Regions from separate parts of the Terrabacter sp. RAF57 genome, predicted to be linked through region 2. Evidence: predicted binding sites of a transcription regulator. Region 2 holds the regulator's gene; each other region holds the start of a gene.
The links. Region 2 encodes HrcA, which represses chaperone genes, less so after heat shock. Its sites were predicted from a motif close to TTNGCACTCGNNNNNNNCGAGTGCNAA; they were not measured.
Positions count from the first base shown of each region.

Region 1: groL (chaperonin GroEL) is a predicted target of HrcA. The motif match lies at 9,207-9,233, and genes of this name have one in related genera.
Region 3: groES (co-chaperone GroES) is a predicted target of HrcA. The motif match lies at 6,885-6,911, and genes of this name have one in related genera.

Region 1 covers NZ_JBFRDT010000002.1:610,665-621,187, reverse strand. Annotated here, with positions in the region: gene AB4Y83_RS04800 (uracil-DNA glycosylase) at 1-226, opposite strand, end outside; gene AB4Y83_RS04795 (N-acetylglucosamine-6-phosphate deacetylase) at 271-1,449, shown strand; gene AB4Y83_RS04790 (HAD family hydrolase) at 1,459-2,106, shown strand; gene AB4Y83_RS04785 (pyridoxal phosphate-dependent decarboxylase family protein) at 2,178-3,539, shown strand; gene AB4Y83_RS04780 (DUF3263 domain-containing protein) at 3,812-4,111, shown strand; gene AB4Y83_RS04775 (GNAT family N-acetyltransferase) at 4,206-4,670, shown strand; gene AB4Y83_RS04770 (P1 family peptidase) at 4,667-5,737, shown strand; gene AB4Y83_RS04765 (hypothetical protein) at 6,235-6,750, opposite strand; gene AB4Y83_RS04760 (MBL fold metallo-hydrolase) at 7,073-7,966, opposite strand; gene AB4Y83_RS04755 (hypothetical protein) at 8,071-8,640, shown strand; gene AB4Y83_RS04750 (HIT family protein) at 8,705-9,130, shown strand; gene groL (chaperonin GroEL) at 9,352-10,523, shown strand, end outside.
Region 2 covers NZ_JBFRDT010000013.1:83,547-94,069, forward strand. Annotated here, with positions in the region: gene AB4Y83_RS15470 (histidine triad nucleotide-binding protein) at 1-296, opposite strand, end outside; gene AB4Y83_RS15475 (LacI family DNA-binding transcriptional regulator) at 306-1,346, opposite strand; gene AB4Y83_RS15480 (glycoside hydrolase) at 1,561-4,536, shown strand; gene AB4Y83_RS15485 (RNA polymerase sigma factor) at 4,676-5,323, shown strand; gene AB4Y83_RS15490 (Gmad2 immunoglobulin-like domain-containing protein) at 5,320-6,507, shown strand; gene AB4Y83_RS15495 (16S rRNA (uracil(1498)-N(3))-methyltransferase) at 6,590-7,333, opposite strand; gene dnaJ (molecular chaperone DnaJ) at 7,352-8,485, opposite strand; gene hrcA (heat-inducible transcriptional repressor HrcA) at 8,568-9,611, opposite strand; gene AB4Y83_RS15510 (DUF3097 domain-containing protein) at 9,779-10,523, shown strand, end outside.
Region 3 covers NZ_JBFRDT010000011.1:132,042-142,564, forward strand. Annotated here, with positions in the region: gene tsaD (tRNA (adenosine(37)-N6)-threonylcarbamoyltransferase complex transferase subunit TsaD) at 1-977, shown strand, start outside; gene AB4Y83_RS13910 (glycoside hydrolase family 3 N-terminal domain-containing protein) at 1,338-2,636, opposite strand; gene AB4Y83_RS13915 (nucleoside hydrolase) at 2,711-3,700, shown strand; gene AB4Y83_RS13920 (PfkB family carbohydrate kinase) at 3,700-4,530, shown strand; gene AB4Y83_RS13925 (metalloregulator ArsR/SmtB family transcription factor) at 4,582-4,917, shown strand; gene AB4Y83_RS13930 (SRPBCC domain-containing protein) at 4,914-5,402, shown strand; gene AB4Y83_RS13935 (THUMP-like domain-containing protein) at 5,584-6,825, opposite strand; gene groES (co-chaperone GroES) at 7,064-7,360, shown strand; gene groL (chaperonin GroEL) at 7,495-9,111, shown strand; gene AB4Y83_RS13950 (WhiB family transcriptional regulator) at 9,307-9,594, opposite strand; gene AB4Y83_RS13955 (sigma-70 family RNA polymerase sigma factor) at 9,970-10,523, shown strand, end outside.

The DNA of each region.
Region 1 (10,523 bases), on a different contig from region 2:
GGTGGCCGGGGGTCGGGTAGGGGTCCTGGCCGACGACGAGCACGCGCACGTCGGGCAGCGGCAGCGAGAAGGCCCGCAGCACGCGGTCGCCTGCAGGCAGGTATCCGCGGCCGGCCGCGACCTCGGCGCGCAGGAACTCGCCCATCGCGGTGATGGTGTCGGCCACCGGTTCGAGCGCCGGGACCCACGTCGGGTGGACGAGGTCGCTGAGGGGCTGGGCTGGCACGGCCTCACGCTACCCCCGCCGGGTGTGCGACAGAATCGACCCCGATGAACCTCACACTCCGCGGACCCGCCCTCGTCGACGACACCGTGCTGCCCGACGTCCTCGTCCACGTCGAGGGCGAGCGCATCACGGCGGTCACCCCCGTCACCGCAGGCGACGGATCCCCACCGGGCGACGGCGCGACCGAGCGGGTGAGTGGGACGATGGTGCCGGCATACGTCGACATCCACTGCCACGGCGGCGGCGGGACGGCGTTCACCGACCTGCGCGACGACGCCGCGGCGGCGGCGGCCGAGCACCACCACGCGCACGGCTCGACGAGCCTGCTCGCGAGCCTCGTCACGATGAGCCCGCGCGACCTCGAGCGGGGCGTCGCGATGCTCGCCGAGCTCGCCGACGACGGGGTCGTCGACGGCATCCACCTCGAGGGTCCGTGGCTGGCCGAGGCCCGCTGCGGCGCGCACGACCCGGCGCTGCTCCGCGACCCGTCGCTCGCCGAGGTGGAGCGGCTCATCGAGCTCGGCCGCGGTCACCTCCGCCAGGTGACGCTCGCCCCGGAGCGCGCCCGTGGCCTCGACCTCGTCCGCTGGCTCACGACGGCCGGCATCCACGCTGCGATCGGCCACACGACGGCCACGTACGCGCAGGTCGAGCAGGCCGTCGCGGCCGGCGCCGACCTCGCCACACACCTCTTCAACGGCATGGACCCGTGGCACCACCGCAAGCCGGGCGCCGTTGCGGCACTGATGCGTTCGGCCGCGCGGGGCCACGTCACCGTCGAGCTCATCGGCGACGGCGCGCACCTCTCGGACGACACCGTGCGCACCGTCCTCGACCTCGTCGGCGCCGACCACGTCGCCTTCGTCTCCGACGCCATGGCCGCGGCGGGGGTGGGGGACGGCGCGTACGTCCTCGGTGGCCTCTCGGTCGTCGTCGACCGCGGCATCGCCCGCCTGGCGCGCGACCCCGACGGCACGAGCCCCGGCTCCATCGCCGGCGGCACGAGCCACGTCGCCGACATCGTCGCCCGCGCCGTCGCCGCCGGCGTCCCGCTCGCGTATGCCGTCCGGCCTGCCACGCGCACGCCCGCCCGCGCGCTCGGGCTGGCCGACCGGGGCTCGATCGCGGTCGGGTCCCGGGCCGACGTGGTCGTCGTCGACACCGCCGGCCGCCCGACCCGGGTCATGAGACGAGGGCGGTGGCTGGAGCCGTCGCTGCCCTAGGCTCGGCCGGTGACTTCTCCCCGCTGGTCCACCGCCGTCTTCGACCTGGACGGCACGTTGGCCGACACGATCAACCTCATCGTCGAGTCCTACCAGCACGCGTTCCGCACGGTCCTCGGGCACGAGGAGGACCCGGACGTGATCCGCTCGTGGATCGGGCGCCCGCTCATCGGAGCCTTCACCGACCACTCGCCCGAGCACGCCGACGAGCTCTACGCGACGTACCTCCAGTGGAACGCCGACAACACCGAGCGGCTCATCCGGGGCTACGACGGCGTCGTCGACGTCCTCGGTGACCTGCGCGCCGCCGGCATCCACGTCGGGGTCGCCACGTCGAAGCGGCGCGAGTCGGCGCAGCAGGCCATGGACATCCTCGGCATCAGCGAGCACGTCGACGTCCTCGTCGCGATGGAGGACACCGAGCGGCACAAGCCCGACCCGACTCCGCTGCTGCTCGCGCTCGACCGGATGGGCCGGGGGTCCAATGACGCCGTCTACGTCGGGGACGCCGTCGTCGACGTCCTCGCCGGGAAGGCCGCGGGCATGGACACCGTGGCGGTGACGTGGGGTGCGGGCCTGCCCGACGCACTCCACGGCGTGCGGCCCACCGCCGTCGTCGCGTCCGCCGACGAGCTGCGCACGGCCCTGCTCGGCTGAGCTCCCGCCCCACCCGTCACGCGGCCCCCGGGCGGTCGGTCGCACCCGACCGCAGGGCCTAGCATCTGTGCGTGCACAGCTTCGACAAGGATGCCGACCACGTCGCCGTCGACAAGGTCCTCAGCTACGCCCGCGAGCGCCTGCTCATGGACCCGATCCCGCTCGACGGAGCGCAGCCGGAGGCCTACCTCCGGGCGGCCGCCGGCCAGACCATCACCGCCGGTGGCCTCGGCTCGACGCGGGCGATGGAGCTCTTCGAGCACACCCTCGCGCCGGCCTGCCTCTCGACCGACCACCGGCGTTACCTCTCCTTCATCCCGTGCGCCCCGACGCGGGAGGCCGCGGCCTTCGACGTCGTCGTCGGCGCCTCGTCGATCTACGGCGGGTCGTGGATGGAGGGCGCGGGCGCGGTCTACGCCGAGAACCAGGCGCTGCGCTGGATCAGCGACCTCGCGGGCCTGCCGGCCGAGGCCGGCGGCGTCTTCGTCCCGGGCGGCACGGTGGGCAACCTGTCGGCGCTCGTCGTGGCTCGGCACACCGCCCGGGCGAAGGCCAAGGAAGCGGGCACGGGCGCGCGTCCCTACCGGATCGCCGCCACGGACAACGCCCACTCGTCCGTCGTCTCCATGGCGGCCGTCATGGACGCCGAGGTCTGCGGCGTGCACGTCGACGACAAGCTGCGCCTGACCGGGTCCGAGCTGCGAAAGACCTTGGAGGAGAACGGTCCCGAGACGTTCTTCGCCGTCGTCGCGACGAGCGGCACGACGAACTTCGGCGTCGTCGACGACCTCGAGTCGGTCGCCGAGGTGTGCCGCGAGTACGGCCTGTGGCTGCACGTCGACGGGGCCTACGGTGGCGCCGGCCTCGCTGCACCGTCGGTGCGACACCTCTTCAACGGCATCGAGCACGCGGACTCCTTCATCGTCGACCCGCACAAGTGGCTCTTCGCGCCGTTCGACTGCTGCGCCCTCATCTACCGCCAGCCGGAGCTGGCGCGGGTCGCGCACACGCAGGAGGCGGGCTACCTCGACGTCATCACGAAGTCGGCCGAGTGGAACCCGACCGACTACTCCATCGGCCTGACGCGACGCGCGCGCGGCCTGCCGCTCTGGTACTCCCTCGCCGCGCACGGCACCGACGCCTACGTCGACGCCATCGAGAGCACCCTCGAGGTGACCCGCTTCGCCGCCGACGAGATCGGGCGCCGCGACTACCTCGAGGCGGTGCGCGAGCCCGACCTGTCGGTCGTCGTCTTCCGCCGCCTCGGCTGGGGGCCCGAGGACTACCAGGCGTGGACCGACCGGCTCCTCGCCCAGGAGTTCGCCTTCGTCGTGCCGACGACCTTCCGCGGGGAGACGCTGACGCGCTTCGCCATCGTCAACCCGCACACCACCAAGGAGGACGTCAACGCCATCCTCGATACGATGTCCTGACCCAGGTGGGTCGTCGGCCTGTCGAGGACGGCCACCTGGCACCGACGCCAGAACGACACCCGACGGGACCGGACGACACCGGACGACGCGATGGGGCGTCACGGGTGGGGCGCACGGGGCTCGTGGGACGCATGTTCCGGGCGGTGCGACAGCCCGCCGACGACATGCCGCGCCACGCCTGAGCTGAATGACACCCTTGTCATTTCGGTCTAGGGTGTGACCGGAGCCAACGCACGACGCGACACGCAGCACGACTGCAGCGAGACGGGGACATGAGCACAGAACACGCTACGGCGCAGCCGCAGCGCCACGAGTCCGAGGACGGCCTCAGCGCGCGCGACCTCGAGATCCTGGCGTTCGAGCGCCAGTGGTGGAAGTACGCCGGCTCCAAGGAGCAGGCCATCAAGGAGCTCTTCGACATGAGCTCCACGCGCTACTACCAGGTGCTCAACGCGCTCCTCGACAGCCCGGAGGCCCTCGAGGCCGACCCGATGCTCATCAAGCGGCTGCGCCGGATGCGCGCGAGCCGCCAGCGGGCGCGCACGAGCCGCCGCCTCGGCATCAACGTCTGAGCGCTCTCGTCTGAGGCGTCCCACCGGCAGGGCATCGCACCCGGCCGAGCCGTGGTTGCGCGCCCTCGCGGCACGCCCGTGGTTCACTTCCCTCATGGCCGAGGTGACGATCCGCCGCGCGTCGGCCGACGACGCCCTCATCGTCGCCGCGCTGCACCTCCAGTTCGCCCGCGAGCTGGGTATGCCGTCCGAGACCGGCTACCTCGACCGTTTCGTCGACGCGTGGCTGGCCGAGCGGCCCGACCGGCCGACATGGATCGCCGAGAGCCGGGGCGACCATGCCGGCATCCTCGAGACCCGGCGCATCCGCGCGCTGCCGTGGCCCGGGCGCAAGGACGTCTCGTGGCTGCACGTCGGCGGCCTCTTCGTCGCGCCGGGCTGTCGTGACCGCGGCGTCGGGCGGGCGCTGACCGAGGCGATGATCGAGTGGTCGCGCACGACCGACGTCAAGTGGATCCGGCTCAACGCTCCCGACGACCGGGCCCAGGAGTTCTACGAGCGGCTCGGCTTCAGCTCGCCGGGGCGCCTCATGGAGTTCGACCTCAGGGACCCGCAGTGAGCGATGCCTCCCTCGTCGTGGCCCCGGGCCCGACGAACTCCCTCGTCGACGTCGCGGGCCTCCGGGTCGGCCACTGCACCCGTGACGAGCCGGGCTGGCTCACCGGCGTGACCGTGGTGCTCTCCCCCGACGGCGGTGCCGTCGCCGGCGTCGACGTGCGCGGCGGCGGGCCGGGCACGCGCGAGACCGACCTGCTGGACCCGCGCAACCTCGTCGACCGCGTCGATGCGATCGTCTTCGGCGGCGGGTCCGCGCTCGGCCTCGCCGCCGCCGACGGAGTCGTGGACGGCCTGCTGGACGACGGGATCGGCTGGCCCATGGGCGAGCCGGGACACGTCGTGCCGATCGTGCCGTCCGCGATCCTCTTCGACTTGGGACGCGCTGGCACGTGGGGCCACCGTCCGCGCGCGGAGGACGGGAGGGCGGCATACGCCAGCGCGACGTCCTCGGCCGTCGCCCAGGGCTGCGTTGGTGCGGGCACCGGCGCCAAGCTCGGTGGCTTCAAGGGCGGGATCGGCTCCGCGAGCGTCGTGCTCGAGTCGGGCACGACGGTCGCGGCGCTCGTCGCCGTCAATGCCGTCGGCTCGGCGGTCGACCCGGCCACCGGGGTGCCGTATGCCGTGGGGCTCGGTCTCGGCGACGAGCTGGCCCACGTGGGTCGGCCGAGTGCCGCCGAGCTCGAGGCTGCGCGGGCCCGGGCCGAGGCGCTGCCCGCGAACACCGGCCGGCCGGGACTGGCCACGACCATCGGGGTCATCGCGACGGACGCCACCCTGTCCAAGGCCCAGTGCCAGAAGATGTCCGGCATCGGGCATGACGGCTATGCACGGGCGCTCAAGCCGGTGCACACGCTCTTCGACGGCGACACCCTCTTCACGCTCGCGACGGGCGATCGTCCGGCGCCGGACCCGATCGAGCAGACCGTGCTCATGGAGGCTGGTGCGGACTGCGTCGCCCGGGCGATCGTGCACGCGCTGCTCGCCGCGACGTCGGTCGACCGGACGGCCGACGGCGGCATCGCGCTGCGCTCCTGGTCCGACGCCTTCCCCTCCGCGCTCTCCGGCTGACTCTCGCACGTCAGGTTTGGCAGGCGTCGGGCCGCACTCGAGGCTGTGTGCCCGCAGTGCGGTGGATTCCCGGCGACTGGTGCCGACGATCCACCGCAGTACGGGGGTGCGGCCGTCGTCACCAGGTTCGTGCGATGAGTATGCGTCGGCTGGTGCCGTCCACATCCCCTGCGGGTTCTCCTCCTCTGTCCACACGTCCGCCGAGTCGCAGGTAGGCGCGGATCGCGACGGGCAAGCTCACGGCATGGGAGCCGAGCATCGACACCATGCTGCGGCTCCAGGACGGCGTGATCTCGCGGCGGCAGGTGCTGGCGGCCGGCCTGGACGACAACGACCTCGAGCGACTCGTGCGCCGCAGGTTGTGGGCCGTCGTCCACCCGGGGGTCTGCGTCGACCACACGGGCCCGTTGCGGTGGATCCAGCGTGCCTGGGCCGCTCTGCTCGCACTGGAACCGGCGGTCCTCGCCGGTACCTCGGCGCTGCGAGCCCATGGGTGGTCACACATCGGTGCCAGGGCCGGGCAGTGCGACGACCATCGCGTCATCTACGTCGCCGTGGACCGCGACCGTCACGTCAAGGCTCCGACAGGCGTTGTGCTGGTTCGACGCACGGGCTTCGGGTGGCGCGGACAGGGCCACCTGTCGCCGCCGCGGCTTCGTATCGAAGAGGCGGTCATCGACGTCGCGGAGCTGGCTGCTCGCGACTCCGAGGCCGTGGCGGTGATCGCCGATGCCTGCCAACAGGGGCTCACCACGCCGGTACGTCTCCTCGAGGCAACTCGCCTGAGGGTCCGGATGAAGCGACGCCGACTGCTCACGGACGTGTTGGACGATGCGGGAAATGGTGTCCGGTCTGTCCTCGAGAGGCGCTACGCCCGGGAGGTGGAGCGTGCGCATGGACTGCCGACGGGCCGCCGCCAGCGGCGGGTGCGGACCCGGCGTGGGGCCACCTACCGCGACGTGGAGTACTCCGAGCAGGCCGTGGTCATCGAGCTGGATGGTCGCCTTGTCCATGCATCGGCGGAAGCGCGGTGGGGCGACGTCGAGCGCGACATCGAGTCGGCCATCGGAGGAGACCTGACCGTACGACTCGGTTGGGGCCAGGTGGTCGAGCCATGTCGTACGGCCGCAGTCATTGCCCGCCTCCTCAGGAGCAGGGGCTGGCTCGACCATCCCCGGCCGTGCTCGCCGAGCTGCCCGGTGTCGAGCCTTGAACGCGAGGACGGTCGACGCGGTGGATCACCGGCGCACGGATGCCAGCGATCCACCGCACCGAGGCCGCTCGTCGTCGTGACGGAAGGCTTCCGGCGCGGCGGGCGCCGGGGCGGGTGTCGCGTCAGGGGGTGGGTGGGGAGAGGTGGTCCCAGCCGCGGCGGATGGCGGAGTCCAGGTGGTCGAGGGGGTAGGGCAGGCGCGGGTCCGGCGCGTTCAACGCCTCCGTGAGCGATGCCGCGCCGAGCCGGCGCTCGCGGATCACGGCGGCGACGACAGCGAGCTCGTCGCGCTGGCGAGCCACGAAGGCGCCGTCCACGGGATGTCCGTGTCCCGGCACGACGACCGTGCGGTCCTCGGCCAGGACGAGGTGCGAGGTGAGGGTGTCGGCCCACTCGAGCGGCCAGCAGTCGTCGCCGAACGACGGGTGGGCGCTCTCCTCGACGAGGTCGCCGAGGAACATCGCGTCGGTGTCGGGCACGAGCACGGCCACGTCTCCGTCGGTGTGGCCGCGGCCGGCGTACGTCATCGTGACGACGCGGTCACCGAGGTCGATCGCCGCGTTCGAGCCGAAGGTGCGGTCGGGCCCGCGGACCACGGTCGCCATCACCTCGGCGGCGTCGCGTGCGGTGTAGCCGTACTCCGGGCCGTCTCCGGGGTCGGCCCGGAAGGCGGCCTTGATCCGCTCGGCATCGGCGTCGATGGTGCGCCCGACGTTGTCGTGGGCGTGGACGATGGCGGTCTCGAAGGCGGTGTTGCCGAAGGTGTGGTCGAAGTGGACGTGCGTGTTGACGACGTGGCGGACCTCGATGTCACGGCCGAGGCGTCGGACGTCGTCGAGGACCTGGCTGCCCTGGATGCCGCTCGCCCGCGTGTCGATGACGACGGCACCGTGACGACCGAGCACGAGGCCGACGTTGACGTCCCACTGCGGGTAGCGGGCGACGAAGACCCGGTCGGCGACCTCGACGAAGCCGGTCGTCGCGGCGGGAGGGTCCCCGGACGGCGGCGCGCTCACCCTGCGTACCTCGGTGTGATCCACGTCTCCCCGAGCATGGGACCACCGTAGCGGCCACCTTCTGAGGAGGCGTCTCCCGCCCGATTCCTCTACGTTTGTGCACCATGTCGACCGAGAACCACACCTCCACTCCCGGCTCGAAGTCCCGACGCAAGGTCCTCGTCGCCGCCGTCCTCGCGGCCGTCGCGCTGCTCTCGACCGGCGCCGTCGCCTATTGGTCGGGCGACAGCTGGAGCGACGAGGCGATGTCGTCCAGCGGCTTCCCCGGACTGCCCGGCGGTGACTGGACGAGCACGACCTCCGACGACGGTTGGGGCTCGGCCGACACCTCCTCTGCCGCGACCGGCACGCCCACCGCCGCGACCGGCACGCCCACCGCCGCGACAGGGACCACCCGCCCCGGGACCACGCGCGCGCCGGCGACCGCTGTCGTCGAGCCGGCCTCCGACCCGACCTCAGCCGTGCCGACCACCTCGGCTCCGGCCCCGTCGTCGAGCCGAGCCACGCCGCCGCCCGCGCCGACCTCGACCGTGGCCCCGAGCCCGTCGTCGACGCCCACGAGGGGCAACCCGAACCCGAAGCCGAAGCCGACCTCGACGAAGAAGCCCACCCCGACGCCGACCCCCTCGCCGACGTCGAGTGAGGGCGGCTGCTTCCTGCTCATCATCTGCTGACGTCCTCGAGCCGGGCGCGAGCTGGGAGCGACACCGCGCGACTGCGGCGTGGGAGCCTGTCGCCATGGACTGCGTCTTCTGCTCGATCGTGGCGGGGGAGGTGCCGGCCGACGTCGTGCTCGACGAGCCGGACCTCGTCGCCTTCCTCGACCGCCGCCCGGTCTTCAAGGGTCACGTCCTGCTCGTGCCGCGACGACACGTCGACACCCTGCTCGACCTCCCGGCCGAGCTGCACGCCACGGTGCTCGGGGCCACCCAGCGCCTCGCCGCGGCCGTCGTCGGTGCGCTCGGCGCACAGGGCACGTTCGTGGCGATGAACAACGTCGTGAGCCAGTCCGTGCCGCACCTGCACGTGCACGTCGTCCCGCGCACCAAGGGCGACGGGCTGCGCGGCTTCTTCTGGCCGCGGACGACCTACGCCTCGGAGCAGGAGTCCGCCGAGCACGCCGCCCGGATCGCCGCCGCGCTGGCGCCGGCCGTGGACGCCTGACCCGAGCGGACGGCATACGCCCTCACTCGGGGGGCCAGACGTTTGCACTCTCACCCCGAGAGTGCCAATAATGGCGTTAGCACTCTCCCTAGGGGAGTGACAGAAATGGGCCGTATGCCGAGGGGCTGGGTTCGCAGCTACATGAAGCTGGGGAGACCGGTCCCGTCCGTCGCGGGCGTCATGCGGGCCACCACCAACGATTCGCGTGGAGGACCACCCGAATGGCCAAGACCATTGCGTTTGACGAAGAGGCGCGTCGCGGGCTCGAGCGAGGAATGAACATCCTCGCCGACGCCGTCCGCGTGACCCTCGGCCCCAAGGGCCGCAACGTCGTCCTGGAGAAGAAGTGGGGCGCCCCCACGATCACCAACGACGGCGTCTCGATCGCCAAGGAGATCGAGCTCGACGACCCGTACGAGAAGATCGGCGCGGAGCTCGTCAAGGAAGTTGCCAAGAAGACCGACGACGTCGCCGGTGACGGCACGACGACGGCGACCGTGCTCGCCCAGGCGATGGTGAAGGAAGGCCTGCGCAACGTGGCCGCCGGCGCCAACCCGATGGCGCTCAAGCGCGGCATCGAGAAGGCCGTCGAGGCCGTCACCGCCCGCCTGCTCGAGCAGGCCAAGGAGATCGAGACCAAGGAGCAGATCGCCTCGACCGCCAGCATCTCGGCGGCCGACGAGGAGATCGGTGCTCTCATCGCCGAGGCGATGGACAAGGTCGGCAAGGAAGGTGTCATCACCGTCGAGGACTCCAACACCATGGGCCTCGAGCTGGAGATGACGGAGGGTATGCGCTTCGACAAGGGCTACATCTCCGCCTACTTCGTCACCGACACCGAGCGCATGGAGGCCGTCCTCGACGACGCCTACGTGCTCGTCGCGAACTCCAAGATCGGCAACATCAAGGACCTCATCCCGCTCCTCGAGAAGGTCATGCAGTCGGGCAAGCCGCTGCTGATCATCGCTGAGGACATCGAGGGTGAGGCGCTCGCGACGCTCGTCGTGAACAAGATCAAGGGCACGTTCAAGTCGGTCGCCGTCAAGGCTCCCGGCTTCGGCGACCGCCGCAAGGCGATGCTCACCGACATCGCCATCCTCACCGGTGGCCAGGTCATCTCCGAGGAGGTCGGTCTCAAGCTCGAGAACGCCACCCTCGACCTGCTCGGCCGCGCTCGCAAGGTCGTCGTCACCAAGGACGAGACGACCATCGTCGAGGACGCCGAGGACCGCTCGCAGATCGAGGGCCGCATCGCCCAGATCAAGGCCGAGATCGAGAAGTCGGACTCCGACTACGACCGCGAGAAGCTCCAGGAGCGCCTCGCCAAGCTCGCCGGCGGCGTCGCCGTCATCAAGGCGGGCGCGGCCACGGAGGTCGAGCTCAAGGAGCGCAA
Region 2 (10,523 bases):
GTCTGGCCGGCGCCGCTGCCGGTGTTGACGATCATCCGGTGGGCGTCGGTCACGCCCTCCTGCTCCGCGACGCGGGCCGCGAGCCGGAAGACGTCGGTGAGGTCGTCACCGGACGCCGCCGCCAGGGCACCCACCGTCGGCTCGTGGCGCCTCGGCACGACGAGGACGTGGATCGGCGCGGCGGGGCTGATGTCGCGGAAGGCGATCGACCGCTCGCTCTCGGCGACCCGGTCGGACGGGATCTCACCGGCGACGATCTTGCAGAAGAGGCAGTCACTGGGGGTCTGCGAGGTCATGACTGCACCCTAGGCACGACGTGGTCGGCGCGCACCCGTGCGGCTCGGCGCGGCGCTGCTCGCCCGCACGACGAGCTGCGTCGGCACGAGGGTCGTGCCGGTGGTCGGCCCCGTGCCCCGCACCTGGCCGAGCACCTGCTCGACGCAGAGCCGGCCGATCTGCTCGAAGTCCTGGCGCACTGTGGTGAGCGGGGGGATGTAAGACGCCGCCTCGGGCACGTCGTCGAACCCGACGACGCTCACCTGCTCAGGGACCCGCAGGCCGCGGTCGTGGAAGGCTCGGAGGAGCCCGAGTGCCATCTGGTCATTGGCGGCGAAAACCGCTGTGCAGGAGGGCTCGTCGGCCAGCCGAAGACCGATCTCGTAGCCGGACTCGGGCGTCCAGTCACCGTGCAGCACCCGAGGCACCTCGAGCCCCCTGGCCACGAGCCGCGCCCGCCAGGCATCGCGACGCCGCTGGGCGGCATACGAGCTCTCGGGGCCGGCCACGTGCCACACGGTGCGGTGCCCCAGGTCGAGCAGGTGGTCGGTCGCCGAGGCGGCGCCCGCCGCCTGGTCGGTGTCGACGACGGGGTGACGGTCGCCGGCGTCGTCGGAGTCGGCGACGACGACCTTGAAACCGGGCGGGTAGGGCGCGGGGGCGTCGCTCGCGAGGTGGGTCTCCATGATGGCGACCACGGCGTCGACGGCGAGCTCCCCGGCCCGCGTGAAGGCTCCGCGGACGGCGTCCTGGGAGGGGGCGTTGACCGGGATGAGGGTCACCGCGTAGTCGTGGACGGCGGCCGCCGCGACGATGCCCTCCAGCGTGCGCACGTTTCCGGTCGTCGACAGGGTGAACGTCATGACCCCGATGGCGCGGAACGCTCCACGCTTCAGGGCTCGCGCCGCACTGTTGGGACGGTAGCCGAGCTCCTCCATGGCGCGGAGCACCGTCTGGCGCGTGCTCTCGACGACGCTCGTCTCGCCGTTCGCCACTCGGGAGACCGTCTGCGACGAGACGTTGGCGAGGCGCGCCACGTCGGCCATCGACACCGCTCGTCGCTCCCCCACCGTTCCTCCTGCTCGTCCCATTCGTCCTGCTCGCGCATGCCGCCGCTTCCGACGCCATCCTGCCAGCCGCCGCGAGACCGCCCCTTGACACCCGTCCAGCCCGGCTGGGACCGTGTCGGCGGCCGATGTTTGCGCAAACATACGCTCATTCCGGGCGTTGGGTGCGCATTCACCCCGGACCGCCACCGCCGTCGCTCCAGGAAGGCACCAACCCATGAGACCCCGTCCCACCCGCGTCGCCTCGGGCGCCCTGGCGACCGTCACGGTCGCCGTCGGCTCGCTGCTCGCCGGTTCCGTCGCCGTTGCGGCGCCCGCACCGGCCGCTGCTCCCACGACCTCCGCCACGGCCGCCTCCCCCAGCGGCGACGGTGTCCCCGTCGTGCGACTCACGCCCGACCCGTCCTACCAGCAGCCCGCCTTCGAGGGTTGGGGCACGAGCCTCGTGTGGTTCGCCAACGCGACAGGCGACTACCCCGACGCCGTCCGCAACAAGCTCGCCGACCTCGTCTTCGGCAAGGACGGGCTGGCGCTCAACATCGCGCGCTACAACATCGGCGGCGGCAACGCGCCGGACGTCGAGGACTACCTGCGTCCCGGCGGCGCCGTGCAGGGCTGGTGGAAGGCACCGGAGGGCACGACGCGGACCGACGTCGACTGGTGGTCGCCGGACGACGCGGCCGACTGGAACTGGGATGCCGACCAGACCCAGCGCTGGTGGGTCGACCGCATCAAGGGCGGCATCACGAAGTGGGAGACCTTCAGCAACTCCCCGCCATGGTTCATGACCGAGAGCGGCTACGTCTCGGGGAACTACAACGCCGGCCAGGACCAGCTCAAGCGCACCAGCATCGGCGACTTCACGGCATACCTCGTCAAGGTGACCGAGCACCTGGAGGCGGCGCACGGCATCAAGGTCGACACCATCGACCCCTTCAACGAGCCGAACACGAGCTACTGGGGCACCCAGCTCGGCGCCGACGGCCGGCCCACCGGCGGCCGCCAGGAGGGCGCCCACATCGGACCACAGCTGCAGCAGGACGTCGTGCGCTCGCTCGACCAGCGCCTCGCGGGCTCAGGGACCGACGCGAAGATCGCGGCGATGGACGAGACCAACCCCGGGACCTTCGTCACCAACTGGATGAGCTATCCGGCCGACGTCAAGGCCGCCGTGTCGCGGATGAACGTCCACACCTACGGCACCGCCCAGCGGACGGCCGTGCGTGACCTCAGCAAGTCCGACGACAAGCCTCTGTGGATGTCCGAGGTCGAGGGCAGCTGGGGCAACGGCCAGAGCTTCACCTCCATGGAGCCCGGTATCGGCATGGCGCAGCGGATGACCGACGACCTGCGCGAGCTCGAGCCGTCGGCGTGGGTCTTCTGGCAGCCCGTCGAGGACTACGACAACATGAAGCCCGGCGGGGAGAGCGCGGCGGGCGCCAACTGGGGCAGCATCCAGATGCGCTTCGACTGCACGGCCAAGGACACGCTGGCCACCTGCCCCATCTACACGAACCAGAAGTTCAACACCGTGCGCAACTTCACGCACTACATCCGTCCCGGCGACCACGTCGTCAAGGTCGACGACACGAGCACGATCGCCGCGATCCGTCCGGACGCGCGCACCGCGACCCTCGTGCACACGAACGGCTCGACGACAGCGCAGGACCTCGCGATCGACCTCTCGAAGTTCGGCAAGATCGGCCCCAAGGCCAGCGTGACCGCCGTCGTCACCGACGCCGACGGCGCACTCCGGTCGCAGACCCCGGTGGCGGTCGACGGCACCTCGGCCACGGTGCGAGTGCCGGCCCAGTCCGTCACGACCCTCGTCGTCTCCGACGTCCGTGGCGTCGCCACGGACGCGCCGACCTTCCAGGAGGGCCACGCGTACCGCTTCGTCGGCGTCCAGAGCGGGCGCTCCCTCGACGCCGAGCAGACCGGTATCGCGATCCGCACGACGGACACCGCGAGCGCCGACCAGCTCTGGACCGCGACGAAGCTCACGGGCGGCGACACGAACCGTGAGCGCTACCAGCTGCGAGCACTCGACGGTCGTCAGGTCGCCCTGCGATCCGGTGCTCTCGTCCTCGAGGCGGCGCAGACCACGCCGGACGCATCGGCACAGTGGTACCTCTCGACCACGGGCGACGGCATGTGGACGATCTCGAGCGCGACCGGTCCCGGCAACGTCGAGGTGGGCGGACAGGCCACGGCCGACGGCTCGTCCGTGGGGGTCTGGCAGCCGAACGCCGCCGCGAACCAGCGGTGGCGACTCGTCGACGAGACCGTGCGCGGCGTCGCCGACGTCGCGGTCTTCACGATGCCCGGAGTTGCTCCGACCCTTCCCACGGCGGTGGCGCCCGACCGCGTCGGCGCCGCGACGGCCGCCCTGCCCGTGACGTGGCGCCCCGTGCCCGCGGTGCGGTGGGCCCGCCCGGGCCAGGTCTTCGTCTTCGGCACCGCCACCGACCCCGCCACCGGGCGGGAGTACGCGGCACGGGCCGTCGTCACCGTTGACGCCATCTCGTCGACCACGCCGGCCGCGGCACGCACGTACGTCGGCGGCACGCCGGACCTGCCGGCAACCGTCACGGCGACGTCGGACCGCTACGACGTGACGGTCACCCTGCCGGTGGCGTGGGACACGACCGGCGCGGCGTACGACTCGGTCGGCACGGTCACGCTGCCCGGCCGAGCCACCCTGCCCGACGGGTCCACCGCCCCGGCCACGGCGGTCGTCACGGTGACCGAGCCGGTCGAGGCCAATGCGGCCCTCGCCCTGGGCACGACGGCCTCGGCCACCTTCACGGAGCCGGGCTACTCCGTGCAGGGCATCGTCAACGGCGTGCTGACCGACAAGGCCTGGTCGAACTGGCGCTCGGGCACCCAGCGTCCCGGCGACACCCTGACGGTCACACTGCCCGGCGCTCGGGACGTCACCCGGGTGACGACCCGCTTCTACCAGGACGGCGGGAACGTCAGCTACGCCCGGACGCTCCACGTCGAGGCGCTCGTGGGCAGCACCTGGACCCCCGTGTCGAGCGAGGTGACGGTGGCTGCGAGCGGACCAGCCGCACCGGTGGTGACGGTGCCGATCACCCCCACACGTACCTCGGCAGTGCGGGTCGTCATGACGGCGGCGAGCTACATGACCGTCAGCGAGGTCGAGGTCCTGGCCAAGGCGGCCGGCTGACCCGACCGGTCGCTCGAACCGCAGGTCCACGGCAGCCCCCGGGCAGCCGTGGACCTGCGGCGCATTCCGGACCCTCACGCCTCCGACGTGTCAACCCTGTGCTCCCGTTGCGCGTCATCTGTCCGTGAGAACGTTGGGTATGCCGGCCGGCCAGCTCAGCGACCCCGCGGCCTCCGGGGCCGCTGGTCGTCCCGCCACGGGCGGTGGTGGGGCTCCCGCCCCGGACGCCGGAGGAGTGGTCACCCCCGGCGGGTCCGAGCTGCCGACCGACCCCGACGTCGCCATCACCGAGCTCTACCACGCGCACTGGCACCGGCTCGTCCGCCTGGCCTGGCTGCTGCTGCGCGACCAGCTGGCAGCGGAGGACGTCGTGCAGGACGCGTTCGTCGCGACGCACCGCAGCTGGTCGGCCATCCGGGACGGCGGCCGCGTCGTCGGCTACCTCCAGACCGCCGTCGTCAACGGGTGCCGGTCGGTGCAGCGGCACACCGTCGTCGTCGACCGCCAGAACGTCCGCGACGCGGGCGCTGCCGACGCCCCGGGTCGAGGCACCCACGGCAGCGCCGAGACCCAGGTGCTCCACACGGCCGACCGCGACGCCGTCCTGGACGCGCTGCGCACCCTGCCCTCCCGGCAGCGGGAGGTGCTCGTGCTGCGCTACTACTCCGACCTCTCCGAGGCCCAGATCGCCCACACCCTCGAGATCTCCCCCGGCGCCGTGAAGACCCACGCCCACCGCGGCCTGACGGCCCTGCGCCGCAGCATCGACCCCCTGGAGCTGTCATGAACACCGAGCCGACGCGACCGGGCGAGACGCCCGGCGAGGAGCCGACCCTCATCGGTGCCGGGCTGCGCCCCGTCGAGGACCGGGTGCGCCGCGCCCTCGATGCCGAGGCGCGGTCGATCACCCCGACCGACCGACTCGGCGCGATCCTCGCCGACGCGCATGCGTCGGACGAGTCGTCCTGGGGGGCCGGCGCCGGCGCCGGGTCCCGGCGCCACCGGTGGCTCGTGCCTGCGGTGGCGGCGGCCGCGGCCGTCCTCGTCGCCGGCACCGTCTGGGCCGTGAACCGGCCGTCCGCGCCGACACCACCGGTCGCCGGGACTCCGACCGCCGTGGCCACCTCGACCGCGCGGGCGTCGACCCCGACGTCGTCCGGCGCACCGTCGAGCGTCCCGACGCAGACCGCGCAGCGGCCGACCTCCCCGGCGACGACCGCGCTCCCGCCTCCGGCCACGACGACCGTGAGCGTGCCGGTCTACTACCTCGGCCCGGTCGTGGCCGGCAGCGACCAGCTCCGTCTCTTCCGCGAGTTCGTGTCGACCGGTGTCACGACGCCGGTGACCGGTGAGGCCAAGGCCCTGGCCGCGCTCCGCCTCGCGACGGGCACACCGCCGAAGGGCTCCTCCTACGCGTTCGCGTGGTCGGGGGTGACCGTGCAGTCGGTGACGATCGGTCCGGGCGCGATCACCGTCCGCCTCTCGTCGGGCACGACCAGCACGGACTCCCTCGCCGCGGAGCAGCTCGGCTGGACCGCACAGGCGGCGGCGGGCACGGCACGGCCCGTCCGCTTCGAGCTCGCCGACGGCGGCAGCGAGGTCTCACCGGGCCACCCGGCCTCGGCGTCCTTCACGCGGCCGACCGACCCGATGACGGTCCTCGACCAGGTCGCACCCGTCTGGGTCGACGAGCCGGCCCGGGGCTCCGCCGTCAATGCCGGCGCACGGCTCACCGTCAAGGGCGTCGCCAGCACGTTCGAGGCCACCGTCGAGTGGGAGCTCCTCCGCGACGGCCAACGCGTCGACCACGGCTTCACGACGGCGTCGGTGGGTGCCCCGGACCGCGGCACGTACCGGTTCACCACGAAGTCGTCGCTGGCGCCCGGCGACTATGTCGTCCGCGTCTTCGCCAGCAGCGCGAAGGACGGGTCGCCGCTCGCGGAGCAGCTCGTCCCCGTGACCGCTCGCTGACCGGACCCGCTCCCCCCCGTTCGAGGTGAGCGCGGCACCCACCCCCGTAACGAGATCACCTCGAACCAGAGGGCGTATGCCGTCAGGTCCAGCGGGTGCGTGCGCTGAGGACGGCGAGGGCGGCGGGACCGGCGGACGACGCCCGCAGGATCGTCGACCCGAGCCGGACCGGTCGCGCTCCCGCGGCGCTGAGGGCGTCGATCTCGCGGTCGGTGATGCCACCCTCCGGACCGACGACAACGAGCACGTCGCCCGAAGCGGGCAGCTCGACGGACGCGAGCGGCTCGGTGGCGTCCTCGTGGAGCACGAGCGTGAGTGAGGCCTCCCCGACACGGGCCACGAGCGGAGCGAGCCCGACCGCGGGGGACGTCACCGGCACACGCGACCGGCGTGACTGCTTGGTCGCCCGGGCCACGACCGCGGCCCACTTGGCCAGGGACTTGGCGGCGCGGTCTCCGCGCCAGACGACGACGGAGCGCTCCGCCTGCCAGGGCACGACCTCGTCTACACCGAGCTCGGTGGCGGCCTCGACGGCCTGCTCGTCACGGTCGCCCTTGGCGAGGGCCTGGACGAGGACGAGGCGTGGGGCCGGCTCGGCCTCGTCGCTGACCTCGATCACGCGGCCGCGCACCCATGCCCGGTCGACGTCGGTGGCCTCGAGCAGGGCGCGCCGGCCCGCACCGTCGGCGACGAAGTAGCGCTCACCCGGTCGGATGCGCACGACCGTCGCGGCGTGACGCCCCTCGTCACCGTCGAGGAGCAGGGACGCCCCGACGACGGCCCCGGCGACCGCGGACGGCTCGCCGAGGAAGAGCTGGTGGGTCACCGGGCACTCACGTGGGGGTCACTTCTCCTTGAAGGCGTCGCGCAGCTTGCCGAACAGCCCCTTGTTGGCGGGGGTGAGGCGACCCTCGTGTCGCTCCTCGCCGCGCAGGGTCGCGAACTGGTGCAGCAGCTCCCGCTGCTCCTCGGTCAGGCGCGTCGGCGTCTGCACCGTGGCGTGCACGAGCAGGTCGCCGCGACCCCCGTGGCGCAGGTGGGTGACGCCGAGGCCGCGCAGGGTCAGCACGTCGCCGCTCTGCGTGCCGGGCTTGATCTCGAGGTCCTGCATGCCGTCGAAGGTGGACAGCTTGAAGCTCGTGCCGAGTGCGGCCGCGGCCATGGGCAGCTCGACGTTGCAGTGCAGGTCGTCACCGCGACGGGTGTAGGTGTCGTGGTTGACGACGCGGATCTCGACGTAGAGGTCGGCCTTGGGCCCGTTGCCGGGGCCGACCTCGCCCTCTCCGGTCAGCTGGATGCGGGTGCCGGTGTCGACGCCCGCGGGCACCTTGAGCTTGAGCGAGCGACGGGTGCGCACGCGGCCGTCACCCGAGCAGTCGTGGCACGGGTCGGTGAGGGTCGAGCCGTAGCCCTGGCAGTTGACGCACGGGCGCGAGGTCATGACCTGGCCGAGGAAGCTCCGCTGGATCTGCTGCACCTCACCGGCGCCCTTGCAGATCTGGCAGGTCTGGCGACCGGTGCCGGGCTCGGCGCCGTCGCCGTCGCAGCGCTTGCAGCCGACCGCGGTGTCGAGCGTCAGCTCCTCCTCGGAGCCGAAGACGGCCTTCGACAGGTCGATGTCGAGGCGCACGAGGGCGTCCTGGCCGCGCTGCACGCGGGCCCGGGGTCCGCGCGTGCCGGCCTGGGCGCCCGCGCCGAAGAAGGCGTCCATGACGTCGCTGAACGAGAAGCCCTGTCCCGCACCGAAACCGGCGCCACCACCCGAGGCGAAGGGGTCGGCGCCCATGTCGAAGGACTGGCGCTTCTGCGGGTCGGAGAGCACGTCGTAGGCCTGCGAGACCCGCTTGAACTCCTCCTCGGCCTCGGCGCCGGGATTCACGTCCGGGTGCAGCTTGCGGGCGAGCCGACGGTAGGCCTTCTTGATCTCCTCCTGGCTCGCGTCGCGCGAGACCCCGAGGACGGCGTAGTAGTCGTTCAAGCTGAGATTCCTTTTGGTACGTGGTGCTTTCGGTTCCGGCGCGGCGCTGCGCCGGCGGACTGGCCGCTGTGCTGCAGGTGGGTCAGGTGGCCTGGTTCTCGTCGAGGATCTCGGAGACGTAGCGCGCGACGGCGCGGACCGAGGCCATCGTCGTGGGGTAGTCCATGCGGGTCGGGCCCAGCACTCCGAGGCTCGCGACGCGCTCGGCACCGGAGCCGTAGCCCATCGACACGAGGGACGTCGACTGGAGCCCGGTCACGGGGTTCTCGGACCCGATGCGCACGGAGACGAGGTCGGGGTCGTCGCCGAGCTGGCCGAGCAGGCGCAGCAGCGTCACGTGCTCCTCGAGTGCCTCGAGGATCGGGCCGATGGTGCGGGGGAAGTCGGTGCCGGCGCGTGCGAGATTGGCCTGACCGGCGAGGACGACGCGCTCCTCACGCTCCTCGACGAGGGCGTCGCCGAGGGCGGACACCACGGCCTCCATGGCGGCACGGTCGGCCTCGTCGGCCTCGTCGACGAGGCGCCGGAGGCGGGTCGCGGCCACGGTGAACGGCACGCCGGCCGCCACCTCGTTGATGCGCGCGCGGATCGTGGCGACCAGCGCCTCGCCCGTGCCGTCGGAGAGCACGCGGCCCGTGTCGACGACGCGCTGCTCGACGCGCCCGGTGTTGACGATGAGCACGATCATCAGGTGTGAGGACCCCATCGGCACGAGCTCGATGTGGCGCACCGTCGACCGCGTGAGCGAGGGGTACTGCACGACGGCGACCTGACGGGTCAGGCTCGCGAGCAGGCGCACGGTGCGGTCGACGACGTCGTCGAGGTCGACGGCGCCCTCGAGGAACTGGCCGATGGCCCGGCGCTCGCCCGACCCGAGGGGCTTGACGGCGCTCAGGCGGTCGACGAAGACGCGGTAGCCGGCGTCGGTGGGCACGCGCCCGGCCGACGTGTGCGGCGCGTGGATCAGGCCCTCCTCCTCGAGCAGGGCCATGTCGTTGCGCACGGTCGCGGCGCTGACGCCGAGGTGGTGGCGCTCGACGAGGGCCCGGCTCCCCACCGGCTCGGAGGTCTGGACGTAGTCCTGCACGATCGCGCGCAGCACCATCAGCCTGCGGTCCTCGCTCATCGCGTCCCCTCCTTCACGGGTCTGGCACTCTCGATCGACGAGTGCCAAGTCTACGTCGTGCCTCGCGGATCTCCGATTTCATCCAACCGTATGCCGTCGGGGCAGCTCCGACCCCGCCCGCGTGGCGGCTGCGTCCGGGTCCACCAAGCGGCATACCCTCCCTAGTCGTGTCCCCCAACGATCGCTACGGATCCGACGTGCTCAGCGGCGACTGGCGTGCCCCGCGCCGCGGCCGGTCGACCCCGACCCCGGCCGAGCCCGACCTCGTCGTCGAGGAGGTCGAGACCGGCTGGGTCGGCGCCGTCGTGCGGGTCGAGAAGGCCGGCGGGATGCACGTCGTCCACCTCGAGGACCGCCGCGGGCGCACCAAGGCCTTCCCCCTCGGCCCGGGCTTCCTCGTCGACGGCGCCCCGGTGACGCTCACTCCCCCGCAGGTCGCCGCCGGTGCCGCCCTCGCCGACGCGCGCCGGGCCGCGTCCCGGACCGCGAGCGGCTCGGTCGCCGTCGAGGGAGCGCGAGCGCGCGTCGCGAGCGGGTCGCGGATCTACGTCGAGGGTCGTCACGACGCCGAGCTCGTCGAGAAGGTCTGGGGCGACGACCTGCGCGTCGAGGGCGTCGTCGTCGAGCTCATGGACGGCGTCGACGACCTCGCCGGCATCATCACCGAGTTCCAGCCGGGACCCGGTCGGCGCCTCGGCGTGCTCGTCGACCACCTCGTCCCCGGCACCAAGGAGGCCCACATCGTCGCGCAGGCCCAGGCGCTTCCCGGCCTGTCCCAGCACGTGCGCATCCTCGGCCACCCCTACGTCGACGTCTGGCAGTCCGTGCGCCCGGAACGGCTCGGCTGGCAGCAGTGGCCGGTCATCCCGCGCGGGACGTCGTGGAAGGACGGCATCTGCGCCGAGCTCGGCT
Region 3 (10,523 bases), on a different contig from region 2:
GCCAGACGCTCCTCGTCGACACCGTCGCGAGCAGCGTCGAGGAGCACGCCCGCTTCGGTGGCGTCGTGCCCGAGGTCGCGAGCCGCGCCCACCTCGAGGCCATGGTGCCGACGATCGAGCGCGCGTGTCGTGAGGCGGGCGTCCAGCTCCGTGACCTCGACGCCATCTCGGTGACCTCGGGTCCCGGTCTCGCGGGTGCGCTGCTCGTCGGCGTCGCCTCGGCCAAGGCCCTGGCGCTCGCCCTCGGCAAGCCGATCTACGGCGTCAACCACCTCGCCTCGCACGTCGCCGTCGACATCGTCGAGCACGGGCCGCTGCCCGAGCCGACGATGGCGATGCTCGTCTCCGGCGGGCACTCCTCGCTGCTCCTCGTGCCCGACGTCACCAACGACGTCCGCTCGCTCGGCTCGACGATGGACGACGCCGCCGGTGAGGCCTTCGACAAGGTCGCGCGCGTGCTCGGACTGCCCTTCCCCGGAGGGCCGCACGTGGATCGCGCTGCGCGAGAAGGCAACCGGATCGCCATCGACTTCCCACGAGGGCTCACCACCGGGCGCGACATGGAGCGGCACCGCTTCGACTTCTCCTTCTCGGGGCTCAAGACCGCCGTCGCGCGGTGGGTCGAGACGCGACAGCGCGCCGGCGAGGCCGTGCCGGTCGAGGACGTCGCCGCCAGCTTCCAGGAGGCCGTCGTCGACGTCCTCACCCGCAAGGCCCTGCTCGCCTGCAAGGAGCACGACGTCGACCACCTGCTCATCGGCGGCGGGGTCGCGGCGAACTCGCGCCTGCGCGCGCTCGCCGAGGAGCGGTGCGCCAAGGCCGGCGTCACACTTCGCGTCCCGCGCCCCGGACTCTGCACCGACAACGGGGCTATGGTCGCGGCTCTCGGGGCGCAGATGGTGGCGAAGGGGCGCGAGCCCAGCGACCTCGGACTTCCCACCGACTCGTCGATGCCGGTCACCCTCGTCCAGGCGTAGGTGACGTCCCGGCCCGCGTGGCTGGGTCGTGGGCGCTGCGCCCGCGACGTGGTGTCGGCGGGCACCCGCTCGCCCGCGCGGCGTGGAGCGAAGGCGGCGTATGCGGGCACGTGGCCTTGCAGGGACACGGTGCCGCCTTCGATGCCGCGCGGACGAACGGCTGCCCACCTCCCGGCCTGTTGTACTGCGCACCCTGCGTGCGCCTCCTGGACCCGCCCGAGGCCCTCTCGTGCTGGCGGGGTGTGACCGGCTGCAGCTGATCTGCACCCACCCTTGGTCGTCGGCTCACGCCTGGGAGGGTGGGGTTCGGTGGGGCTGGTGACTGGGTCGGGGCCGCGGTCTGGGTGTTGCTGTCTGGGCCTACGGGCAGCGGGCCAGGCCCATCCTGAGCTTGAGGTCGACGACTCTCGTCGCGGCGGTCTGGACCTGCTTCGCGAAGGCGGGGCTCGCGTTCATCTTCTTCGTGATGGCGTCGTGCATGGCGGGCACCGTGGCCGGGCGGGCGGTCAGGGTGATGTCACCACCGGCCTCGATGAAGCGGGTGGCGCGCGCTCCGACGGGCACGTCGGCGACGGCCTTCGCAGCGCCGACGTCGTCGGTGATGACGACCCCGTCGTAGGAGAGCCGGTCGCGGAGCAGGTCGGTGACGATCGGCCTCGAGAAGACGGCGTTGGTGCCCGGGTCGATGCGGCTGTAGATGGCCGAGCCGACCATGACGAGCTCGACGCCGTCCTGGATGCCGGTGCGGAACGGCTCGAGGTAGGGGTCGTCGACGGTCGTCGTGCGGTCGGTGATGCCGCGTGACGTGACGTCGGTGTTGCCGGTGATGCGGCCGAGGCCGGGGAAGTGCTTGACGGTCGAGGCGATGCCACCCGCGCGCATGCCGGCGATGAAGGCACCGACCATGCGCGCGTTGCGCTCTGGGTCGCTCGAGAACTGACGGTCGTACTGACCGATCGGCCCGTTGTCGCGCCCGATCGACGTCGGCACCGTGTCGGCGACCGGCGCGAGGTTGACGTTGATGCCCGCGGTGCGCAGCTGGTCGGCCCACCGGGTGGCGTCGGCGGTGAGGGCGCTGGCCGAGCCCTGGTCCTGGACGCGGGCGGACGGCATGCGGCTGAAGCCGTCGCCACGCAGCTGCTGCACGGCCCCGCCCTCCTGGTCGGCGGCGACGAGCAGGCCGAGGCCCGCGGTGTCCTCCTTCGAGGCGAGCGCCGCGAGGTGTCGGGTCGTCGCGCGGACGCGTTCGGTGCCGCCGTCCCAGCCGCCGAGCAGGATGACCCCGCCGAGGTGGCGCCGGGCCACGAGAGCGTCGAGGCTCGTGCGGCTCGCCCCGTTGTCGAGGCCGACCATGAGCAGCTGCCCCGCGCGTTCGTCGTCGTCCATGCCGGCGACGATCGCCGGTGCGCACGAGGAGGGCGTCGACGGTGTGCTGGTCGTGGCGGCGGGAGTGGTCGTCGTCGACGGGGTGGCGCTCGTCGGCGGTACCGTCGTGGGCGCGCTCGATGCCGAGGTGGAGGGGACGGTCGTGGTGCCCGTCGCGGTGGGCCCGGCTGCCGGCGGGGCGGAGGAGCAGGCGGTCACGAGGGACGTCACGGCGACCGCGAGGACGGCCCCCCGGGCGATGGACGGGCGGCGTCGGCTGTGGCTCGGGCGCATCGTTCGAGCCTATCGTCGGACGCCGGTCGTCCCCAGCGGGGCCGCGGCGGCCACCCGACCGGTACGTTGCCGCTGTGACGACCGAACCCACCCCCATCGTGCTCGACGTCGACACCGGAGTCGACGACGCGTGCGCCCTGCTCCTCGCCGCCCTGCACCCGGCCCTCGACCTGCGCGCCGTGTCGTGCGTCGGGGGCAACGCCCCCGTCGACGACGTCGTGCGCAACACGCTGCTCGTCCTCGAGACCGCAGGACGCACCGACGTCCCGGTGGCCCGTGGTGCCGAGCGCCCCCTGCTGGAGCCGCCCGTCGACGCCCGCCACGTGCACGGGGACGACGGCATGGGCGACCTGCACTGGCCGCCCGCCGCCATGAAGGCCGACCCGCGCCACGCCGTGGAGCTGCTCCGGGACGTCTGCCGTGAGGCCGCGGCGGAGGACCGGCCGATCACGCTCGTGCCCCTGGCGCCGCTGACGAACATCGCCCTGCTGCTGCGGACCTATCCGGACGTCGTGTCGGGCATCTCCGAGATCGTCTTCATGGGCGGCGCCGCCAACGTCGGCAACGCGACGGCGTCGGCGGAGTTCAACGTCTTCCACGACCCCGAGGCGGCGGCGATCGCCCTCGACGCCGCGGCCGACCTCGGCATCCCGGTGACGATGTACGGCCTCGACGTCTTCTACGAGCCGGTCGTGTCGGGCGAGCTGGCCGACCAGCTGGTCGCCGTGGGTGGGCGTGGCCCTGCCGAGCTCGCGGGCAGCCTGATCCGCTTCCAGAACGCCCGCTTCGACCGGGCGGCGTCGACCATCGGTGACGCCGGCGCCGTCTGCGTCGTCATCGACCGGGCCGGGATCCGGACCGAACCGCTGCCGCTGCGCGTCGAGCTCGCCGGCACGTGGTCACGGGGACGCACCATCGTCGACCGGCGTGACTGGAGCGGCGACATGGCCCACGACCCGCACGGCGAGGCGCCGGTGCGCGTCGACGTGGCGCTCGAGGTCGACGGTCCCCGCTACGCACGGCTCTGGGCCGACACCGTGCTCGGTCGGGCGGGCGAGCGCTGATGGGCCGCGTCGCGGTCCTCGGCTCGCTCAACGTCGACGTCGTCATCCTCGTCGAGCGGCACCCGGTGCCCGGGGAGACCCTCCTCGGTGAGGCAGGGGGCACATATGCCGGTGGCAAGGGTGGCAACCAGGCCGCGGCTGCCGCTCGGGCCGGGGCCGCCGTCTCGATGCTCGCCCGGGTCGGCGACGACGGACCCGGCCGGGCCTACCTCGACCGCCTCACCGGTCTCGGCATCGACACCGCAGCGGTGTCGACGAGCGGAAGCGCCCCGACCGGCACGGCCTTCATCACCGTCGACGAGCAGGGCGAGAACTCGATCATCGTCGTGGCCGGCGCCAACGGTGAGTGTGACCGGGCGCTCGTCGAGCAGGCCGGAGGGCTCGGACCCGACGACGTGCTGCTCTGCTCGCTCGAGGTCGACCTCGCGACGGTGGCCGACGCCGCTCGCGCGGCCCACGCCGCAGGAGCCCGGGTCGTCCTCAACCTCGCGCCGTATGCCGCCCTCCCGCCCGACGTCATCGCGCTCGCCGACCCGGTCGTCGTCAACGAGTCGGAGATGCGCGACCTGTCCGACTCCGACCTCGTGCCGGAGTCGTTGCTCGTGACCTTCGGGGCAGCGGGCGCGCGCTGGGGGATGGACGGCGTGGACGGCATACCCGTGGCGAAGCGCGACCTCGGTGACACGGTCGGTGCCGGGGACGCGTTCTGCGGGGCGCTCGCGGCGGCGCTCGCCGTGGGAGCGGACCGTCAGGCCGCCCTCGAGGCGGCCAACGCGGCCGGCGCGGCCGCCGTGCGCTGGGTCGGGGCACAGCCGGACGCCGCGCTCTGAGCCGCAAGGCGTACCTTGTGTGTTACGTAACGAGCGAGTTGCTCTGTGCTCGTGAGCGGGACCTGGGAAGCACTGACCGACCCGACGCGGCGGACCATCGTCGAGCACCTCGCCCGTGAGGAGCTGACGGCCGGCGAGGTCGCGGCGCTCTTCGATGCCTCGCGGCCCGGGATCTCGAGGCACCTGCGGGTGCTGCGGGAGGCCGGCGTCGTCGAGGCCGAGTCCGTCGGGCAACGGCGGGTCTACCGGCTCCCGCCGGGCGCCCTCGACGAGGTCGAGCAGTGGTGCCGCGAGGTCCGCTCGTTCTGGGGGCAGCGCCTCGACGCCCTCGACACCGAGATCGCCCGCGGCGCGCGGGCCCGACGACAGGGACAGGGACACCGATGAGCGAGCTGACGCAGGTGCTGGGCCGGATCGAGCGCGACGGCGAGGAGGTGGCGGTCGTCTTCGACCGGCACTACGCGACGTCGCCCGACGACCTCTGGCGGGCGTGCACCGAGCCCGGCCGCCTCGCGCGTTGGTTCGCCCCCGTCCAGGGGGAGCTGCGACCCGGTGGCGACTTCACCATCCACTTCGACGACGCCGACACCCCGGTGTGCCGCGTGGTGGTGTGCGAGGCGCCGAGCCGGCTCGTCTGGGAGTGGCCGATCGGCGACGTGCGGTCGGTCGTCACCGCCGAGGTCATCGCCGACGGGGAGGGCGCCCGTCTGCACCTGCGGCACGAGCGGCTCAGCGGCGCCCAGGCAGCGGGGTATGCCGCGGGCTGGGACACCTACGTGCGTCGCCTGGAGTCGGACGTCGCGGATGCTGCGATGGCGGACTGGGACGCCACGTGGAGCGCCCTGCACGCGCTCTACGCCGCCATCGCCTGAAGCCCGTGACGGCCGTCGCGCTCGGTCGAGGAGCGACGAGGCGTCCGTTGCCGGGAGCGGCATCGGCGGCGGGCCGCTGACGCTGGAACGCCACGTCGGAGACGGACGCCCGCCGACGCTCCCGCCGCGAGCGGTGGCGGTCGCTTTGGCAGCCTGGGCGCCGGTCAGCCGGGGCTGCCGGTCAGGCGGGGGTGACGACGAGGGCGACCTGGCCGCCGCCGACGCGTGTCAGGACGAGCGTCGCCTCGGAGCCACCCTTGCCCCGGCCGGTCATCTTCAGCTGCCGGCGCAGCAGGTCGGCGTCGAGGGTCACGCCGCGCTTCTTGATGGTGACCCGGTCGTGGCCGTGATCGCGCAGCCAGCGGGCGAGGCGCTTCGTCGACAGGGGCATCGCCTCGACGACCCGGAAGCGCCGCGCCCACGGCAGCTCGCGCGCGACGCCGCTCGAGACGTAGCCGACGCCCGTCGCGAGCTCGGCGCCGTCGACGGCCGCCACGAGCGCCCCCGTGAGCCCGGCCCGGATGACGGCCCGGTCCGGCTCGTAGAGCCACTCGCCGATGTCGGTCACCGAACCGAGGCCGGGCCTCTGGCCGCCGTCGACCGCATCCTGATCCGTGACGACGGAGGTCGAGGTCTCGGTGCACACGGCGGCGGTCCGTCCGGCGGTCGCGACGAGCGGTCCCCACCAGACTGCGCACTCGAGCACCTCGCCGTGCCACGACGTCCACTGCGCCTCCGCCCCCGACGGGACCGAGCCGTGCGGGAACGCGGGGGAGAGCTTGGCCCCCGTCGCCGGCACCTGCGCCGCGAAGTCGAGCACCTGTGACCACGACGGCGAGATCGCGTCGAGCGAGAAGACGCGCTTCGTGCGCCCGCTGATGTCGGCCACGCCGGTGACGCGGCGGGCCGGGTCGAGCCACAGCCCGAGGTGACGTCGCCCCTCGCCCTGCGGCAGGCGTACGTCCTCGGCGAGCCCGTGCGTCACCCGGGCTGACGGCCAGTGGCGCAGGTTGACCGCGGCGACGCGGGCGGTCGTGTCGTCGGCGTCGACGGCGTGAACTGTCAGGTCCAACCCGGCGAACGCCATGGCGTCGGCGCCCAGCCCGCACCCGAGGTCGTAGACGTCGCGGACCCCGGCGGCGGCATACCGGTGCGCGTGCCGTGCGGCGATGGCGAGGCGCGTCGACTGCTCGAGCCCGTCGGAGGTGAAGAGCATGCCGGCGGCGAAGTCGCCGAACTTCTCGGTCCCCCGCGAGCGCAGCCGCGACTGGGTCATCGCGGCCGCGACGAGGTCGGCCGCGAAGCCCGCCTCGCGCAGCCGGCCCTGCAGGTGCAGCGAGCCGTCCTCGTCGTAGGGAGGCAGCGACTGGAGCAGGGCCCAGCCCTCACCTGCGGAGAGGCGATCGACCATGGCGGCATCCATGGCCTCATCCTGCCAGCGCCGGTGGGTGCCCCCGTCCGGGACGCGGCGCGCCGACGAATCTGGCACTCGACTTGACCGAGTGCTAATGACAAACCTAGATTTCATCTTGTTGGCACTCTCGACCTGAAAGTGCCAGCACCCTCATCGAGGGAGGTCGACCCCCGCGACGGCGGCCAGCCTCGAAGAGCCCACAGTCCGTAGTCAGTTTTCCGACTGTCCCGAAGGGAAGGTCACCACCGTGTCGGTTTCCATCAAGCCGCTCGAAGACCGCATCGTCGTCAAGTCCCTCGAGGCCGAGCAGACCACTGCTTCCGGCCTCGTCATCCCGGACACGGCCAAGGAGAAGCCCCAGGAGGGCGAGGTCCTCGCTGTCGGCCCCGGCCGCTTCAACGACACCGGCACCGAGCGCGTCCCGCTCGACGTCAAGGTCGGCGACAAGGTCATCTACAGCAAGTACGGCGGCACCGAGGTCAAGTACGGCGGCGAGGAGTTCCTGATCCTCTCGGCCCGCGACGTCCTCGCCATCGTCGGCTGACCCAGCCGTATGCCGTGATCGCACCCCGGTGAGCCCCGCTGGGGTCTCCCCGGGGTGCGTCTCGTTTGACCGGGCATGCTCGCAGATGCCCGGATTCCCAAGAACCACAAAGCAACCCGAGCCAAAGGAACACCATGGCCAAGCAGCTGGAGTTCGACGACTCCGCCCGCAAGTCGCTCGAGCGCGGCGTTGACGCGCTCGCCAACGCCGTCAAGGTGACGCTCGGCCCGAAGGGCCGCAACGTCGTCATCGACAAGAAGTGGGGCGCCCCCACGATCACGAACGACGGCGTGACCATCGCCCGCGAGATCGAGCTCGAGGACCCCTACGAGAACCTCGGCGCCCAGCTCGCCAAGGAGGTCGCGACCAAGACCAACGACGTCGCCGGTGACGGCACGACGACCGCGACCGTGCTCGCCCAGGCCATGGTCAAGGAGGGCCTGCGCAACGTCGCCGCGGGTGCCGCCCCGGCCGCGCTCAAGCGCGGCATGGACAAGGCCGTGACCGCGGTCAACGACCGCCTCCTCGAGAACGCCCGCGAGGTCGACGGCAAGGACGAGATCGCCTCCGTGGCCACGCTCTCCGCCCAGGACGCCACCCTCGGTGGCCTCATCGGCGAGGCGTTCGACAAGGTCGGCAAGGACGGCGTCATCACCGTCGAGGAGTCCTCGACGACGGCGACCGAGCTCGAGTTCACCGAGGGCATGCAGTTCGACAAGGGCTACCTCTCGGCGTACTTCGTCACCGACACCGAGCGCATGGAGACCGTCCTCGAGGACGCCTACGTGCTCATCAACCAGGGCAAGATCTCCTCGGTCGCCGAGGTGCTCCCGGTCCTCGAGAAGGTCGTGCAGTCCGGCAAGCCGCTGCTCATCATCGCCGAGGACGTCGACGGCGAGGCCCTCTCGACGCTCGTCGTCAACAAGATCCGCGGCACCTTCAACGTCGCGGCCGTCAAGGCCCCCGGCTTCGGCGACCGCCGCAAGGCCATGCTCCAGGACATCGCCATCCTCACCGGTGGCCAGGTCATCGCGCCCGAGGTCGGCCTCAGCCTCGACCAGGCCGACCTGACCGTCCTCGGCCAGGCCCGCCGCGTCGTCCTGACCAAGGACAACACGACGATCATCGACGGCAACGGCGAGGAGGGCGAGGTCTCCGGCCGCGTCCACCAGATCAAGGCCGAGATCGAGCGCACCGACTCCGACTGGGACCGCGAGAAGCTCCAGGAGCGCCTCGCCAAGCTTGCCGGTGGCGTCTGCGTCATCAAGGTCGGCGCGCACACCGAGGTCGAGCTCAAGGAGAAGAAGCACCGCATCGAGGACGCCATCTCGGCGACCCGCGCGGCCATCGAGGAGGGCATCGTCGCCGGTGGCGGCACCGCCCTCATCCACGCCGCGTCGGCCATCGACGCCCTCGAGCTGACCGGTGACGAGGCCACTGGCGCGTCCATCGTGCGCAAGGCCGTCGCCGAGCCGCTGCGCTGGATCGCCGAGAACGCCGGCCTCCAGGGCTACGTCGTCACCTCCAAGGTGGCCGAGCTGCCCATCGGCCAGGGCCTCAACGCGGCGACGGGCGAGTACGGCGACCTCATCGCCGCGGGCGTCATCGACCCGGTCAAGGTCACCCGTTCCGCGCTGCGCAACGCCGAGTCCATCGCGTCGATGATCCTCACGACCGACACGCTCGTCGTCGACAAGCCCGAGGACGAGGAGCCGGCGGCCGGCGGTCACGGCCACGGTCACGGTCACTGACCGACCGCGCGACACGGCATACGACCGGGGTCCTTCACGGGCCCTGGTCCCACGCCCCGGCACGACAGCGAGGGCCGCTCCCCGACGGGGAGCGGCCCTCGCTGCGTCTCGACCTCCGCGACCCCGTCGTGTCTCGCGGTCCGGTCGAGCGGCTGCGTCGGTCGTCGGCGGCGTGTGCCGGCGACCGTCAGACGGTCAGGAGGCCTCCTGGATGCCGTCGTAGAGGACCTCGCGCTCGGCCTCGGTCAGCCCGCCCCAGACGCCGTACGGCTCGCGGACCTCGAGGGCGTGCGAGCGGCACTGGGCCACGACGGGACAGGCGGCGCACACGGCCTTGGCCTGGGCGTCCCGGTTGCGACGGCGTGGTCCGCGCTCGCCCTCGGGGTGGAAGAAGACCTCGGGGCTGACGCCTCGGCAGGCCCCGTCCAGCTGCCAGTCCCAGAGGTCGGCTACCGGTCCGGGCAGGCGGGTGATCTCGGCCATGAACTCGTCTCTCGGTCGGGCGGGGGTGCCCGCCGTGTCGTACCGGCCCGCTCGGTGCGTGTGGTGGGTCGCGGGGCCGCGGAATCGACGCTAACCGGGCACGCGATCACGGATAAAGAGCGGAATCTTAAGGACTTGTTCAAGAATTGCCATCTGGATGGCATGCTCGTCCAAGGAGGCGGATCCGACCATCCGAACTCGTCCCGAGGGGTCCGTTCGCACTACCATGGCCCCGCTCTGGGCGAGCACCGACGGCGGCGCAGACGAAGGCGTCGCCTGCACAGACAACAGTTCGGGGGGACGAGGACTCACATGGGTCTTGGTTGGTCCACGCACGCCGGCGTAACACCCGGCGGCGTTGGTGCGATGGAGCGGATGGACGCTCCATCGCTTCGTGAGCTCGTGGCCCTCGCCGCGCGTGACGACAACGCGCGCGACGTGCTGCTGGCGCGCGTCAGGGACATGGCCCTGCGGTACTCCCGCGTCCGCCTCGGCCGCTTCGGCGCCGAGGACACAGCCCAGGACGTCGCTCAGGAGGTGTGCATGGCCGTCGTGACCGCCCTGCCGACCTACCAGGAGCGCGGGCTGCCCTTCGAGGCGTTCGTCTACACCATCACCTCCCGCAAGCTCGCCGACGCCCAGCGTGCCGCGATGCGCGGACCCTCACCCGTCGCCGACGTCCCCGACGGACCCGACGACGGTCCGTCGCCCGAGTCCGTCGCCGTCATGCGCGACGACGCCGCCACGGCGATGGCCCTCATGCAGCAGCTGCCCAGCGCGCAGCGCGAGATCCTCACGCTGCGCGTCGCCGTCGGCATGAGCACCGACGAGACCGCGGCCGCGCTCGGCATGTCCGCCGGCGCGATCCGCGTCGCCCAGCACCGGGCTCTGACGAGGCTACGCGCGATGGTCGCCGAGGCCGGGGCGGG